4 regions of the Pseudomonas sp. GW821-FHT05H12 genome follow, and region 2 is predicted to be linked to each of the others. Evidence: predicted binding sites of a transcription regulator. Region 2 holds the regulator's gene; each other region holds the start of a gene.
What was found. Region 2 encodes sigma-54, which starts transcription at its own class of promoters, with help from an activator protein. Its sites were predicted from a motif close to ANTGGCATNNANNTTGCTNT; they were not measured.
Positions count from the first base shown of each region.

Region 1 (3,952 bases), on a different contig from region 2:
CCAGGTGGCGTTGATGTTTTCCCACATGTCGGCGGTGATTCTCCCACGCACCGCATGAGCGCTGGCCCGCGCAGCCCCGAGACAGCTGTAGATGCTGGCGGGGTTGGCCGCATCCATCGCAAAAAAGTGCAGCAGGTGTTCGGCATGCAGTTCGCCATGGCGTTCGCGGTAATCATCCAGCGTGCCGGTGATCAGCAAGGGCATGGCCAATTCGTGCAGGCCGTCGCCGTGCCCGTCCTGGGGCATCAACGACAGGGAATAGCTGACATCGAGCATGCGCGCGAGGTTTTCCGCACGCTCCAGGTAGCGCGACATCCAGTACAGGTCGGAGGCAGTTCTACTCAACATGGCATCAGTCCTCCACCACCCAGGTGTCTTTGGTGCCGCCGCCCTGGGACGAGTTGACCACCAGCGAGCCTTCGCGCAAGGCCACGCGGGTCAGGCCGCCCGGCACCACGCGGGTTTCCTTGCCGGACAAGACGAACGGGCGCAGGTCGATGTGGCGCGGCGCAATGCCGTTTTCGACGAAGGTCGGGCACGTGGACAAGCACAAGGTGGGCTGGGCGATATAGGCATGGGGCTTGGCCTTGATACGCGCACGGAAGGCTTCGATCTCCGCCGCCGTGGACGCCGGGCCCACCAGCATGCCGTAGCCACCGGAGCCCTGGGTTTCCTTCACCACCAGGTTCGGCAGGTTGGCCAGCACGTGGGACAGTTCGTCAGGCTTGCGGCATTGGAAGGTAGGAACGTTCTTCAAGATGGGCTCTTCGTCCAGGTAAAACCGGATCATCTCGGTGACGAAGGGGTACACCGACTTGTCATCCGCCACCCCGGTGCCAATGGCATTGGCCAGCACCACGTTGCCCGAGCGATACGCAGCGAGCAGGCCGGGCACGCCCAGCATCGACTCCGGGTTGAAGGCCAGCGGGTCGAGGAACGCGTCGTCGAGGCGACGGTAAATCACATCCACCGCCTTGGGGCCGTCAGTGGTGCGCATGAACACGCGGTCATCGCGCACGAACAGGTCGGCGCCTTCCACCAGTTCCACGCCCATTTCCCGGGCGAGGAAGGCATGCTCGAAGAACGCGCTGTTGAAGCGGCCCGGGGTCAGCACCACCACGCTGGGGTTGTCCAGGGGGCTTGAGCTTTTCAGTGTGTCGAGCAGCAGGTTGGGGTAATGGTCGATGGGCGCGATGCGCTGGGCAGCGAACAGTTCGGGGAACAGGCGCATCATCATCTTGCGGTCTTCGAGCATGTAGCTCACGCCGCTGGGGGTGCGCAGGTTGTCTTCCAGCACGTAGTAAGTGCCGTCGCCATCACGTACGAGATCGACCCCGGAAATGTGGGAATACAGATCACGGTGCAAGTCCAGGCCTTGCATCGCCAACTGGTATTGCTCGTTGGCCAGCACCTGTTCGGCGGGAATGATGCCGGCCTTGATGATGCGTTGTTCGTGGTACAGGTCGGCAAGAAACATGTTCAGCGCCTTGACCCGTTGAATGCAGCCACGCTCGACAACCCGCCATTCACTGGCCGGAATGCTGCGCGGGATGGTGTCGAAGGGAATCAGGCGCTCGGTGCCCTGCTCGTCCCCGTAGAGGGTGAAGGTGATTCCGGCGCGGTGAAACAGCAAATCGGCTTCGCGCCGGCGCTGGGCCAGCAATTCAGCCGGGGTTTCGGCCAACCATCGGGCGAACTCGCGGTAATGGGGGCGAACCTGCCCTGCCCCATCGTACATTTCGTCGTAATAAGTGCGGATCATGCCGTACTCCTTGTCACCCGGACGCAAGAACCATCGCAAGGCCCGTGCCAGCGGCATAAACACTTTAAAATCAGTGAGTTGAATTAATGCGAGGCACGCGTCGCACCGTCCTGGTGCGCAGAATGCCCGGCGCCATGACGCACGCTTCATCGCAATGCGGGCTTTGGCTATCAACAGCATAGTCAGAGTTGATTTCACTGCCCGGTGAAGCGTGCGGATAATCACCACCATCTGCTGAACAGGACTCGTCCTACAGCTTCAACCCTTGCGCAATCGGTACCGTGGTACTTCGTGTACCGACCGGCTCCTCCGGTCTTCCCTTTAGGCCACCCTTCTTAGGGTGGCTTTTTTTTGCGCCGCGAAATTGTTGGGGGCAGTCATATCGGGGAGGTATAAACAAAAACGGCCGACCCTAAGGTCAGCCGATACGCTGTGTTTCTCATACTGCTACATGGGTAACCCACGCACCTCCTGCTTGACGCCCCAGCCTTCGATGATCCCGCCCAGCGGCTCGACCACCGCTTCAAAGTCTTGCTCGAAGTCTCCTATGCCGTCGTAGGTCGCGAACATGATTTTGCTCAGTTCCAGGTACCAGGCGCCGTCGTCGCGCGCACTGACCTGGGCATTCAGGGATTCCCCGCGAAACCGACCCGCCGCCCTGCGCGCCCGTTCCTCATCCGGGAAAATGGCGTAGAACTCGATGGGGTGGAAACGTGAGAAGTCGAAGCCGCCTTCTTTCATGCGGCGCAGAACGTTGGTGCTGATGTCTTCTTGATAGGCTGTGCTCATGAAAAGTGCTCCTCAAATTGATGGATAGACTTTCCGTGCTTCCCGAAGCCCGCGCCCTAACGGCGCGGGTGCTACGGCAAATAACAACACCGAGGGAAAACAAGCATGTAGCTGACAAGACCAGACCTTAGCGAATCATTCGCTGATCTCGATTGCAGAGTAGCGCGAAGCTATCACCTCCACCAGAGGCGCTTTAATGGCAGTCAGGGAATGTTCAGGCGGCAGGCGAGATGTCGAGGATCTGGATACTGTTCTGGTCTTTGAGGATCTTGACCGTCGGCTCGGGCTTGCGGCCCTCCAGGTCATTGAGGTCAAGCTCGGCCGCAACGGGCACCAGCTTGTTGCGAATCATGTGCGCAGCGTCTTCGAGGCTGGGCTTTTGTTCGCAGGTGAACTGCTCCACAGCTTTAACGCCGTGGTCATCAACGAAGGTAATTTGCCACGTTTGCATCGGTGCCTCCTCGATAAAGCCCGCGTGTGGGCTCACATCTATCTGGACCTTGGGGGTTCGCCAAACGTTCCACCCAAGGCCGGAGGCACCGGACCGATAGCGCTTACTTCTCGGCGCGTTCCTTGAGGGCTTTCAAGGTGTTGAACGGCGCGTCCACCACGAACTTGTTGGCCAACCACGACGGCACGCTACCACCTGGCTCGGTGTGCACCTGGTAAGTGACTTCGGTCTGGCTGTCGCCTTTTGGCACCAGCTTCCAGTAGCCATCCACCTGGGCCACACGCACGTAGCCTTTGACTTCAGGCTGGTAGGTCGGCACTTCCAGCAGCTTGCGGGTCACGGTACCGTCAGCCGCCTTGCTGGTGGTGATTTCGAGGATGGAATCGCGGTCGGTCACCGGGAACGGTGCCTTGAACTGGGTGTAGGTCCAGCTCTTGTCACCTTCGGTTTTCAGCAATTTCTGCGATTTGCACTCGTGGATCCAGGTGCAAGCGCCGACGGCGTCTTCCTGCAGCGCTACGATTTTTGCCACCGGAGCCTTGATCACGGTCACACCGCGATAGGCCTTGTACTTGGAGCCGGCAATTTCGCTCAAAGACACTTTGATACCGTCTTCGTCCTTGGCGACTTGCCAATCCTCAGCCTGGGCAGTGGCAGCAAACAACACCGTAAAACCGCACAACACAGCCATTCGTTTCAGCGAACCCATTGTTGTATTCCTTATTGTTGAAGTTCCGATAGTAAAGCCCATCAAGCCGCCGTCATCTGCTCCCACCAGCCGATCAACCGGATTGCATCGGCCTGGTCGGTGCCACACACCTCAGGATCTGCCTTGAAATCACTGCACACCGCAGGGCGCTCCGGCTGGCCGAACAGCAGGCATAGCTGTTCGACCGACAAGTGCAGGCAACGCTCCCCCGCAGGTTTGCCCTGAGGCATTCCCGGCAGCG
Region 1 is NZ_JBWKRS010000028.1:37,886-41,837, forward strand. It holds gene AC07SU_RS22210 (alpha-E domain-containing protein) at 1-348, opposite strand, end outside; gene AC07SU_RS22215 (circularly permuted type 2 ATP-grasp protein) at 353-1,762, opposite strand; gene AC07SU_RS22220 (ribonuclease E inhibitor RraB) at 2,210-2,551, opposite strand; gene AC07SU_RS22225 (hypothetical protein) at 2,766-3,002, opposite strand; gene AC07SU_RS22230 (START domain-containing protein) at 3,106-3,711, opposite strand; gene AC07SU_RS22235 (YkgJ family cysteine cluster protein) at 3,753-3,952, opposite strand, start outside.
Region 1: AC07SU_RS22215 (circularly permuted type 2 ATP-grasp protein) is a predicted target of sigma-54. The motif match lies at 1,795-1,814, and genes of this name have one in related genera.

Region 2 (3,952 bases):
GCGTCCAGGTACAGCACATCACAATGAATATGCTTGGCCCGCACTTCTTCGAGCAATAGTGGGAAGCGCTCAAGGTGGCTGGGCAGGTTGCGAGCATCGATCGAAACGGCAACCAGCGGCTGGGCCAGTTCGGTGTGGATCAGCGCGCGTTCCGCCAATTCCGGCAGCAGGCCGGCCGGCAGGTTGTCGATGCAATAGAAGCCGTTGTCCTCAAGAACATTGAGGGCGGTACTTTTACCCGAGCCGGAGCGGCCGCTGACGATGATCAAACGCATGATTACTGCCCGTTCTGTTCATCCAGGACAACCTGATAGAGCGCCTCGTTGCTGCTGGCGCTGCGCAGTTTGTCGCGTACTTCCTTGCGGTCGAGCATGCTGGCGATCTGCCGAAGCAGTTCCAGGTGCGCATCGGTGGCGGCTTGCGGGACCAGCAGGACAAACAGCAGGTCGACCGGAGCGCCGTCGATGGCGTCGAAATCGATGGGGGCATCCAGGTGGAGCAGGGCGCTCACCGGGGATTCACAGCCTTGCAGGCGGCAGTGGGGAATGGCGATGCCGTTGCCAAAACCGGTAGAACCGAGTTTTTCACGGGCGATAAGCGCCTCATACACAGCTTGCGTATCCAGCTCGGGCACTTCGCGGCCGATCAGGTTGGCAATTTGTTCGAGGGCGCGCTTTTTACTGCCGCCCGGCACGTTCACGAGGGAACGGCCGGGGGTCAGGATGGTTTCAAGTCGGATCATGGGGGGAGAGTTAACGACCTGTACCTTGCATCAGGTGCAGATTCTTTTCCTTATGCTTTATGAGTTGGCGGTCCAGCTTGTCGTAGAGCGAGTCGATCGCCGCGTACATGTCTTCATGCTCCGCATTGGCGACGAGCTTTGCATTCGGTACGTGCAGGGTGGCCTCGATTTTCTGCTTGAGCTTATCGACCTCCATGATGACCTGCACGTTGGTGATCTTGTCAAAATGCCCTGCCAGCTTGTTCAGCTTGCTCTCGGTGTATTCACGCAGGGGTTTGGTGACTTCCAGCTGGTGTCCACTGATGTTGACTTGCATACAGCTTCTCCTTCGTTGCCAGTGCATAAAGCGGCAGGCCGGGGTGCCTGCCACTGGAACGCTGTGGCCCGCCCGTCACATCAAACGCTTACGCTCGCTGGAAGGCGCGATCCCAAGGGATTCGCGGTACTTGGCGACGGTTCGACGGGCGACCTGAATGCCTTGTGCCTCCAGTAAACCAGCGATCTTACTGTCACTCAATGGCTTTTTCTGATTTTCCGCGGCAACCAGTTTTTTGATGATCGCGCGAATCGCCGTGGACGAGCATTCACCGCCTTCGGAGGTGCTGACGTGGCTGGAGAAAAAGTATTTCAGCTCATAAATACCCCGTGGGGTATGCATGAATTTCTGCGTGGTCACCCGGGAAATCGTCGATTCATGCATGCCCACCGCTTCTGCAATATCGTGCAGCACGAGGGGCTTCATCGCCTCGTCACCGTATTCCAGGAAGCCGCGCTGGTGCTCGACGATCTGGGTGGCAACCTTCATCAGGGTTTCGTTGCGGCTTTGCAGGCTCTTGATGAACCAGCGTGCTTCCTGCAGCTGGTTGCGCATGAAGGTGTTGTCGGCGCTGGTGTCGGCGCGGCGTACAAAACCGGCGTACTGCGGGTTGACGCGCAGGCGTGGCACCGATTCCTGGTTGAGCTCCACCAGCCAGCGCTCGTTGTCCTTGCGCACAATCACATCAGGGACGACGTATTCGGCTTCGCTGGACTCGATTTGCGAACCTGGGCGCGGGTTGAGGCTCTGCACCAGCTCGATGACCTGGCGCAGGTCGTCTTCCTTGAGCTTCATACGACGCATCAGCTGGCTATAGTCGCGGCTGCCCAGCAGGTCGATGTAGTCATTGACCAGGCGTTGGGCTTCGGCGAGCCAGGGCGTCTTGGCTGGAAGCTGGCGCAGTTGCAGCAGCAGGCACTCGCTGAGGGTGCGGGCGCCGATGCCTGCTGGCTCGAATTGCTGGATGCGGTGCAGGACGGCTTCGATTTCGTCCAGTTCAATGTCCAGTTCCGGATCGAAGGCTTCAAGAATCTCTTCAAGCGTCTCGTCTAGATAACCCTGGTTATTGATGCAGTCGATCAGGGTCACGGCGATCAGGCGATCGGTGTCGGACATCGGCGCCAGGTTCAGTTGCCACAGCAGATGGCTCTGCAGGCTCTCGCCGGCGGACGTTCGGGTGGTGAAATCCCACTCGTCATCATCATTGCTCGGCAGGCTACTGGCGCTGGTCTGGTAGACGTCTTCCCAGGCCGTGTCCACGGGAAGTTCGTTGGGAATGCGTTCGTTCCATTCGCCGTCCTCCAGGTTGTCCACCGTCGGGGCGGTTTCCTGATAGGAGGGTTCCTGCACGTCGGAATTGGGTTTTTGCTCGATGTTGTCGGCCAGCGGGTCTGCATTATCGAAGTCGTCGCCTTCTTCCTGGCGTTCGAGCATCGGATTGGACTCCAGGGCCTCCTGGATTTCCTGTTGCAGGTCCAGTGTGGACAATTGGAGCAGGCGGATGGCCTGTTGCAGCTGCGGTGTCATCGTCAGCTGCTGGCCCATTCTCAGGACTAGCGATGGTTTCATGGCAGGGGCTTAACACCTTATTCGCCGGCGCAATGCGCCATCCACGACAGGGCGCGTGAGCGCCAAACATAAGCAAATTATATGCCTGATATCGGGGGCTTTGCCTAGAGCGCGGTAACAATAAAAAGCCGGAGGTTTCTATTGACTCCCGCGCGTCTCGGCAAACGGCCTGACACCACGGTGTTTACAGGCGGAACTCGTGACCCAGGTACACTTCCTTGACCAGTTCGTTGGCCAGGATGGTGGCGGAATCGCCTTCGGCGATCAGCTGGCCATCGTTGACGATATAAGCGGTTTCACAGATATCGAGGGTTTCACGAACGTTGTGGTCAGTGATCAGTACACCGATGCCCTTGGCCTTGAGGTGGTGGATGATCTGCTTGATGTCGCCCACCGAAATCGGGTCGACGCCAGCAAAGGGTTCGTCCAGCAGGATGAACTTCGGTGCGGTGGCCAATGCGCGGGCAATTTCCACGCGACGACGCTCACCACCGGACAAGCTCATGCCCAGGTTGTCACGGATATGGTTGATGTGGAATTCCTGCAGCAGGCTTTCCAGTTCCTTGCGGCGGCCATCGCGGTCGAGCTCCTTGCGGGTCTCAAGGATCGCCATGATGTTGTCCGAAACCGACAATTTGCGGAAGATCGACGCTTCCTGGGGTAGATAGCCGATACCGGCACGAGCACGACCGTGCATCGGCTGGTGGCTGACGTCCAGGTCGTCGATCAGAACGCGACCCTGATCCGCCTGGACCAGGCCGACAATCATGTAAAAACAGGTGGTCTTGCCGGCACCGTTGGGGCCGAGCAGGCCGACGATCTGGCCGCTGTCGATCGACAGGCTGACGTCGCGCACGACCTGACGGCTTTTGTAGGCCTTGGCCAGATGCTGGGCTTTCAGGGTTGCCATTACTCGGCCTTCTTCTTCGGCTGGATAACCATGTCGATACGCGGACGAGGTGCGGTGACCTTGTTGCCATTGGCGCGACCGGCGTTGGCGACCTGTTTCACAGTGTCATAGGTGATTTTTTCACCTTCCGTGGTGTTGCCGTCGGTGCTGACAACCTTGGCCTGGTCAATCAGGACAATGCGGTTCTGCTGGGCGTGATACTGGATGGTCTTGCCGTAGCCCTTCATCGGAGCGGTATCGGCAGGCGCCTGCTTCTGCTCGAAATAGGCCAGGTTGCCCACCGACGTCACGACGTCGATGTCGCCCGCCTTGGTGCGGGTCAGTGTCACGGTATTCCCGGTGATTTTCATCGACCCCTGGGTAATGATCACGCCACCGGTGTAGGTCGCGACACCTTGCTTGTCATCCAGCTGCG
Region 2 is NZ_JBWKRS010000005.1:230,962-234,913, forward strand. It holds gene rapZ (RNase adapter RapZ) at 1-275, opposite strand, end outside; gene ptsN (PTS IIA-like nitrogen regulatory protein PtsN) at 278-742, opposite strand; gene hpf (ribosome hibernation-promoting factor, HPF/YfiA family) at 753-1,058, opposite strand; gene AC07SU_RS06805 (RNA polymerase factor sigma-54) at 1,134-2,627, opposite strand; gene lptB (LPS export ABC transporter ATP-binding protein) at 2,812-3,537, opposite strand; gene lptA (lipopolysaccharide transport periplasmic protein LptA) at 3,537-3,952, opposite strand, start outside.

Region 3 (3,952 bases), on a different contig from region 2:
CCAGCCAGGTGGCGTTGAGGTTTTCCCACATGTCGGCGGTGATGCGCCCGCGTACCGCGTGGGCGTTGCCCCGGGCGGCGCGCAGGCAGTTGTAGATGCTGGCGGGGTTTTCTTCGTCGAGGGCGAAGAAATGCAGCATGCGTTCGGCGTCCAGCTGCTTGTGGCGCTCCAGGTAGCTGTCCAGGGTGCCGCTGCTGAGCAACGACATCGCCAGTTCATCCAGGCCATCGCTGCGCCCGGCCTGGGGCATCAGCGACAGCGAATAACTGACTTCAAGCATGCGCGCCAGGTTCTCGGCGCGCTCCAGGTAACGGGACATCCAGTACAGATCTGCGGCGGTTCTACTCAACATGATTCAGCCCTCCACCACCCAGGTGTCCTTGGTTCCGCCGCCCTGCGACGAGTTGACGATCAACGAGCCTTCCTTCAGCGCCACACGGGTCAGGCCGCCCGGCACCAGGCGGGTCTCCTTGCCCGACAGCACGAAGGGCCGCAGGTCGATATGCCGGGGCGCAATGCCGTTTTCGACAAAGGTAGGGCAGGTGGACAGGCTCAGGGTGGGCTGGGCGATGTACGCGTGTGGGCGCGCCTTGATGCGTTGGCGGAAGTCCTCGATCTCGGCCGCCGTGGATGCCGGGCCTACCAGCATGCCGTAGCCACCGGAGCCCTGGGTTTCCTTGACCACCAGTTCCGGCAGGTGGGCCAGCACATGGGACAGTTCATCGGGTTTGCGACACTGGAAGGTCGGTACGTTTTGCAGCACCGGTTCTTCGTCCAGGTAGAAGCGGATCATTTCCGGCACGTATGGATAGATCGATTTGTCGTCGGCCACCCCGGTGCCAATGGCATTGGCCAGCACCACATTGCCCGCGCAATAGGCGGCGACCAGGCCGGGCACGCCGAGCATCGACTCGGGGTTGAACGCCAGCGGGTCGAGGAAGGCGTCGTCGATGCGCCGGTAGATCACGTCCACGGCCTTGGGGCCGTCGGTGGTGCGCATGAACACTTTGAGGTCCTGCACGAACAGGTCGGCGCCTTCCACCAGTTCCACGCCCATTTCCCGGGCCAGGAACGCATGTTCGAAGAACGCACTGTTGAAACGACCCGGCGTGAGCACCACCACATTGGGGTTATCCAGGCGGCTGGAGCTTTTCAGGGTCTTGAGCAGCAGGTTGGGGTAGTGGTCCACCGGCGCGATACGCTGCTTGGCGAACACTTCGGGGAACAGGCGCATCATCATCTTGCGGTCTTCGAGCATGTAGCTCACGCCGCTGGGCGTGCGCAGGTTGTCTTCGAGCACGTAGTAGGTGCCATCACCGTCACGCACCAGGTCGACGCCCGAGATGTGCGAGTAGATGTCGCGGTGCAGGTCCAGGCCCACCATGGCCTTCTGGTAACCCTCGTTGCCCAGCACCTGGTCGGCAGGGATGATCCCGGCCTTGATGATGCGCTGGTCGTGGTAGATGTCGGCGAGGAACATGTTCAGTGCGTTCACGCGCTGGATGCAGCCGCGTTCGATCACGGCCCATTCACTGGCGGGGATGCTGCGGGGGATGATGTCGAAGGGGATCAGGCGCTCGGTGTCTTGTTCGTCGCCATACAAGGTGAAGGTGATCCCGGCCCGATGGAACAGCAAATCGGCTTCGCGGCGCCTCTGGGCCAGCAGTTCCGGCGGCGTATTGGCCAGCCAGCGGGAGAAATCCTGATAATGCGCGCGGCATACGCCTTGCGCGTCATTCATTTCGTCAAAGAAAGATCGAGCCATTCCAGTACCTTGTCAGTGCCGAGGGAAGCCTGGGTGGCACTGCCGCTTTAAAAACCGCATTTTTTATGAGCCCGTGGCTGAGGGTGCCACTGGGCCTGGTCCTTACTTTCTTATGGGGTGGGCTCTGGGTCGGGGGGTAACGAATGCTCCTGTTTCCGGGCAGATGAATGGATAAAGCAATGCTTGTGCCGAAACGGCGTTTCAGGCGTCGTTTACCGGTGGGCGGGCGACAACGGTTGTGCAGGAGCCCGGGGGGGGGGGGGGGGGGGGGGGGGGGGGGGGGGCGATGGCAGCCGTGAGATCGCCATCGCCGCCAAGCCGGCTCCTACAGTGGGTGCATTGCAGGTATCCATAACGGCGCATCGCACGCACCACACCAGTGCACCAACTAACTTGAACTTCGCCCGGGCCCGTTTCTTCTAACGGGATTCGAACCTGTGTGGAGCACGGCCGTGCCCAGAATCATTTCCCCCCAAACGCCGGAAGCGGCATTGACAGATCACAGCGAACACACCGCCAAGATCTTCGGCTCGCCCAAGGACCGCCTGGACTTCTACCGCCGCGAGATCCAGTACGAAACCACCATCCTGGCCAACCGCACCGACGCCTACCTCACGGCGCAATCGTTCCTGGTCATCGCATTCGTGTCCGGCATGGGCAACCTCAACCCGGAATGGGGCAAGTTGTTCACGCTGGTGGTGCCGGTGTTCCTGGTGATGCTCGGCATTCTCAGCTCATTGAACGCCTGGCCGGGAATTCGCGCGGCGTACGAAATCATCGACCACTGGCACTACAAGCAAAGCGAACTGCTTCGCAGCGAGCCGGTGATGGGCCTGGCCTACGATGATTCGCCGCTGTTCTGCGAGACCGAGTCGTCCCACAAGGGCTATCGCAAGTCGCTGCTGTTTTCCATGCGTGCGCCGTGGTTGTTCATGGTGTTCTGGCTATTGCTGGGGGCCTACGCGTTCTACATCCAGGTGGACAACCCCGGGTCCTAGACAAATGGAACTTCGTTGTCGGGCACGTGACCTTAACTTTACACAGGCCATAACGTTGCAGAGGTGAACCATGAGCACACACAAACAACCCGCGACGGGCGCAGACGCCCCCAAAGACCCGGCCCTGAACGCAGACCCCAAGGCCAAAGACCCTAAGGCGCGGGAAAACGACTACAGTCCAGACTTCAAGCCCGAGCGCGAGCCCAAGCCTGAAACCGATGCCGATATCGATATCCAAGGGGGTTAGGGAGACGGTCATGTCAGAAGAACGGGAAGAAGAATTTGAAGAGGAGCTCAACGACCCGGGCAACGAAGACCCGGGGTCGTTGATGGATGATGCAGAGGTGCCTCTCCGTGAATCAGATGAAGCGCAGAACACCTGTAGTACAGTGTGCCAGAATTAAATCGGGTGCTCTATTGTGCTGGCGCTTACCTCACAGTCGGCAACGTAGGGTTGCTACTGTCTAGGTTTTACTGCAGCCTTTATGATCCAAAATGACGCGGTTTGTAGGATACGTTGACCTCTTTCGTCGAGAGTGATCCGTCTGGAAGGACAAAGTGGATCTGGTTTTTTCCTCCGTCATTTTTATCAATCTGGAACTTTGTGTTTCGCTCGTGAAATTTGCTGTATCTCACATCTGCAAGCAGTTGGGCTTGATCCGGCGGCAGATTCGGGTGAAACCTTTTAATGTTTTCCGAGAAGCTGCCATGAAACGTGTCCAGCGCAAGCGGACCAATATTCACTGTCACCGTGCCTTCAAAGGCTTTTACTGGTTTGTTGGTTGCCTTCTGAAACTGATGGGCGAACGATGAAGCTCCACCATTTGCTCCGTAACACGCGCAGAGCCGCACGTTATCGTAGTCTGCCGGATTGATTCCTTTGGACTTGAGCAAACTGATGAGGCTCTCGGCGTCGTGAGGTTTGTTGTCTGCGTACAAGAAAGTGCCATTTCTTAAAAAATCATTGGCTGTATCAGGTGCTTCGCCGTGCGCGATGATATTAAGACGTTTGACGCCTTTGTAGTTATCGACATAAGTGTGCAAGCCTGAACCAATGGCTTTAAGTTCTTGCATAGAGCCGCCAAGTTGGACGACGTTATCACGAGCGAGCGCTGTGTTTAGCAAACTTGAATCTTTGCTGGCAAGCGAAGATGCGGTGCCCCTGAACTGCTCCAGTGGCTTTCCATAC
Region 3 is NZ_JBWKRS010000038.1:24,628-28,579, forward strand. It holds gene AC07SU_RS25915 (alpha-E domain-containing protein) at 1-352, opposite strand, end outside; gene AC07SU_RS25920 (circularly permuted type 2 ATP-grasp protein) at 356-1,765, opposite strand; gene AC07SU_RS25925 (hypothetical protein) at 2,218-2,763, shown strand; gene AC07SU_RS25930 (hypothetical protein) at 2,834-3,010, shown strand; gene AC07SU_RS25935 (hypothetical protein) at 3,021-3,167, shown strand; gene AC07SU_RS25940 (hypothetical protein) at 3,247-3,952, opposite strand, start outside.
Region 3: AC07SU_RS25920 (circularly permuted type 2 ATP-grasp protein) is a predicted target of sigma-54. The motif match lies at 1,939-1,958, and genes of this name have one in related genera.

Region 4 (3,952 bases), on a different contig from region 2:
AGCGGCCTTGGCTTTGCCTTTGGCGGCTGGAACAGGTGCATCATCGCCACCGTCGTCGTCAGCAACGTCTTCCGCCGCCGCTTCAAGACCTTCTTCGGTGTCGTCTTCGTCACCTACTTCGAGTTCGTCGTTTTCCAGATCATCGTCGCTCATGTTCTACCTCATGACTTGCGAAAAGCAGATTAGTTATAGCCCAGCTTCACCATCTGTCGAAGGCTGCCGGAAAAAAATCAACATCCACTGGGTTTCCAGTGGCTTATGCCTCTTCACCGTGCAAGGTGGCGAGGACTTTACGAGCACCGCCATGATCACGGTGCTCGCCCAGATAAACACCTTGCCAGGTCCCCATCGCCAAGCGGCCGGCCTTGACCGGCAAACTCAGCTGGCAGCCCAGGAGACTGGCCTTGAAGTGCGCCGGCAGGTCATCCGGACCTTCGTCGTTGTGTTCGAACCCGGCACGGCCTTGCGGCACCAGCGAATTGAAATAACGTTCGAAGTCACGGCGAACCGCCGGGTCGGCATTCTCGTTGACGGTCAACGATGCCGAGGTGTGCTGCAGCCACAGGTGCAAAAGCCCCACACGACAGGCCTTCAATTCAGGCAAGCCGGCCAGCAACTCATCGGTCACCAGGTGAAAGCCCCGGGGCTTTGCCCGCAGGGTAATCAGGGTCTGTTGCCACATACAGTTCTCCGCCCATCGGCGCGCATTCTAGCGCGCTCTGGGAAAAAACAAAGTGTCGAATACGCCTACATGCCTGTAAGACATTCGCATGCTGAAAAGTGCCGTGTGCATCCCATCACAAACTCGATGCAAAAACCGTTACAGCGCTCCATGACTGACAAACACCAGACAAAAAAATGCCCGGCAAGCCGGGCATCTTTTTTTCGCGTACTTACAAGTTGTAGCCGCGTTCGTTGTGTTGCGCCAGGTCGAGGCCAACCGCCTCTTCCTCTTCGGTAACCCGCAGGCCCATCACAGCATCCAGCACCTTGAGGATGATGAAGGTCACGATGGCCGTGTAGATCACGGTGAAGCCGACGCCTTTGCACTGGATCCAGACTTGCGCCGCGATGTCAGTGGTAGCCGCGTTGAAGCCACCCAGCGAAGGGGCTGCGAACACGCCGGTCAGGATCGCGCCGAGGATACCGCCGATACCGTGCACGCCGAAGGCGTCCAGGGAGTCGTCGTAGCCCAGTTTGCGTTTCAGGGTAGTGGCGCAGAAGAAGCACACCACGCCAGCTGCCAGGCCGATCACCAGGGCGCCCATCGGGCCCACGGTACCAGCGGCCGGAGTAATTGCTACCAGGCCAGCCACGACACCCGAGGCGATGCCCAGTGCGCTTGGCTTACCGTGGGTGACCCACTCGGCGAACATCCAGCCCAGGGCCGCAGCAGCGGTCGCGATCTGGGTAACCAGCATCGCCATGCCGGCGGTGCCGTTGGCCGCCGCAGCGGAACCGGCGTTGAAACCGAACCAGCCCACCCACAGCATGGCCGCGCCCACCAGGGTGTAACCCAGGTTGTGCGGTGCCATTGGCGTGGTCGGGAAACCTTTGCGCTTGCCCAGTACCAGGCACGCCACCAGGCCAGCCACACCGGCGTTGATGTGCACCACGGTGCCGCCCGCGAAGTCCAGCACGCCCCAGTCGCCCAGCAACGAACCCGGACCGCCCCATACCATGTGGGCAATCGGCGCGTAGACCAGGGTGAACCAGACGCCCATGAAGATCAGCATCGCGGAGAACTTCATGCGCTCGGCGAATGCACCGACGATCAGTGCAGGGGTGATGATGGCGAAGGTCATCTGGAAGGTGACGAACACCGCCTCAGGGAACAGCGCCGCAGGGCCGGTGATGCTCGCCGGGGTGACGCCCGACAGGAACAACTTGGACAGGCCGCCCACGAAGGAATTGAAGTTGACAACGCCCGCTTCCATACCGGTGGTATCGAACGCCATGCTGTAGCCGTAGACAAACCACAGGATGGTGATCAGACCGGTGATGGCGAAGCACTGCATCATCACGGAAAGAATGTTTTTGGAGCGAACCATGCCGCCGTAGAACAGCGCCAGGCCCGGAATGGTCATGAACAGTACCAGCGCGGTGGATGTGAGCATCCACGCCGTGTCGCCGGAATTGAGGACTGGAGCAGGGGCTGGATCCGCCGCCAATGCCAGGGCCGGCATTACGAGGGACAACAGGGCTCCTAGCCCTGCGAATTTACGCAGAGTCATATTGTTTTCTCCTGGGGCGTTGGGGTTTGGCGGCTTAGATTGCGTCGGTATCGGTTTCGCCGGTACGGATGCGAATAGCCTGTTCCAGATTGACCACGAAGATCTTGCCGTCACCGATCTTGCCGGTGTTGGCGGCCTTGGTTATCGCTTCGATAACCCGGTCAAGATCCTTGTCGTCAATGGCGACATCAATCTTCACCTTCGGCAGGAAATCGACCACGTATTCCGCGCCGCGATACAGCTCGGTGTGACCCTTCTGCCGACCGAAGCCTTTGACCTCAGTAACGGTAATGCCCTGCACGCCGATCTCGGACAACGACTCGCGTACATCGTCCAACTTGAACGGCTTGATGATGGCAGTGACTAGCTTCATGAAAACTCTCTCCCGAATTGGTGGACTTGCCCCAGGAAAACAAACCCGTCTCAAGTCTAAGCGCAGTGCCTGGCTTTGTAACGCGTCGTCGCCTCGGCATTTGCCTTTGCGACGCCAGCGAACCACTGGTGACGAAACCTGTACCCCTGATCCGTCGGCGCACTGCATTCGTCACAGCGACTGCATCAGTGCATGGGTCATGATCGTCTAAGCAGAAACCTTGCCAGCTCCGTAAAAATCACTGAAATCAGTCCTTTACCCACTTATGCCCACCTGCCGGGCTTTTTGGCGGCGGCAATGCGCACAAAAACAGTGCGCCACTGCCCGCCCCATTGCGCGAAAAGCGTGCGCCCCAGGCCGTGAAAAAGACTATAGACGGTGCGTGGTACACTGCCGGCCAACAGTTTTCCGGAATATTTCCCATGCTCGCGCCCAAAGACCTCCTCGACGCCCTGAGCGGCCACGCCTCTCGCCTGTTCAGCGGCGACACCCCGCTGCCCCGCAACGAAATCGAAAGCCAGTTCAAGGCGCTGCTGCAAAGTGGCTTCAGCAAACTCGACCTGGTCAGCCGGGAAGAGTTTGATAGCCAGATGGTGGTCCTGGCCCGCACGCGTGCGCGGCTGGAGAGCCTGGAGGCGAAGGTGGCAGAGCTGGAAGCACGGCTGACACCGCCGTCTGAATAACGCCACCCCCTGTAGGAGCTGGCTTGCCAGCGATCGCATCACCTCGGTACAACTGAAATACCGAGTCGTCTGCATCGCAGGCAAGCCAGCTCCCACATAAAGCGCCGTGGGTTGCTCTGGATACGTTCTGTAAAACCTCCCCCGCCTCGCTCTCTCCCGCCTCGTCTACCCTTGAAAAACCGCAGGAAGCGGCCCTCCATTCAAGGAACGAGCATGTCCCTCGCCATCGTCCACAGCCGCGCCCAGGTTGGCGTAGAAGCCCCTGCCGTCACCGTCGAAGTGCACATGGCCAACGGCTTGCCGTCCCTGACCCTGGTCGGCCTGCCCGAAACCGCCGTCAAGGAAAGCAAGGACCGCGTACGCAGTGCCATCCTCAACAGCGCGCTGCAATACCCCGCCCGTCGCATCACCCTCAACCTCGCGCCCGCCGACCTGCCCAAGGACGGCGGGCGTTTTGATTTGGCGATTGCCTTGGGAATCCTCGCGGCCAGCGTGCAGGTGCCGTCGTTGATGCTCGATAACGTGGAATGCCTGGGGGAGTTGGCGTTGTCGGGTGAGGTGCGTGCCGTGAAGGGGGTGTTGCCGGCCGCGCTGGCGGCACGCAAGGCCGGGCGCACCGTGATAGTGCCCCGGGCGAATGCCGAGGAGGCGTGCCTGGCGTC
Region 4 is NZ_JBWKRS010000003.1:253,143-257,094, forward strand. It holds gene sutA (dormancy-specific transcriptional regulator SutA) at 1-153, opposite strand, end outside; gene AC07SU_RS04510 (secondary thiamine-phosphate synthase enzyme YjbQ) at 257-682, opposite strand; gene AC07SU_RS04515 (ammonium transporter) at 894-2,234, opposite strand; gene glnK (P-II family nitrogen regulator) at 2,269-2,607, opposite strand; gene AC07SU_RS04525 (accessory factor UbiK family protein) at 3,030-3,290, shown strand; gene AC07SU_RS04530 (YifB family Mg chelatase-like AAA ATPase) at 3,504-3,952, shown strand, end outside.
Region 4: glnK (P-II family nitrogen regulator) is a predicted target of sigma-54. The motif match lies at 2,816-2,835, and genes of this name have one in related genera.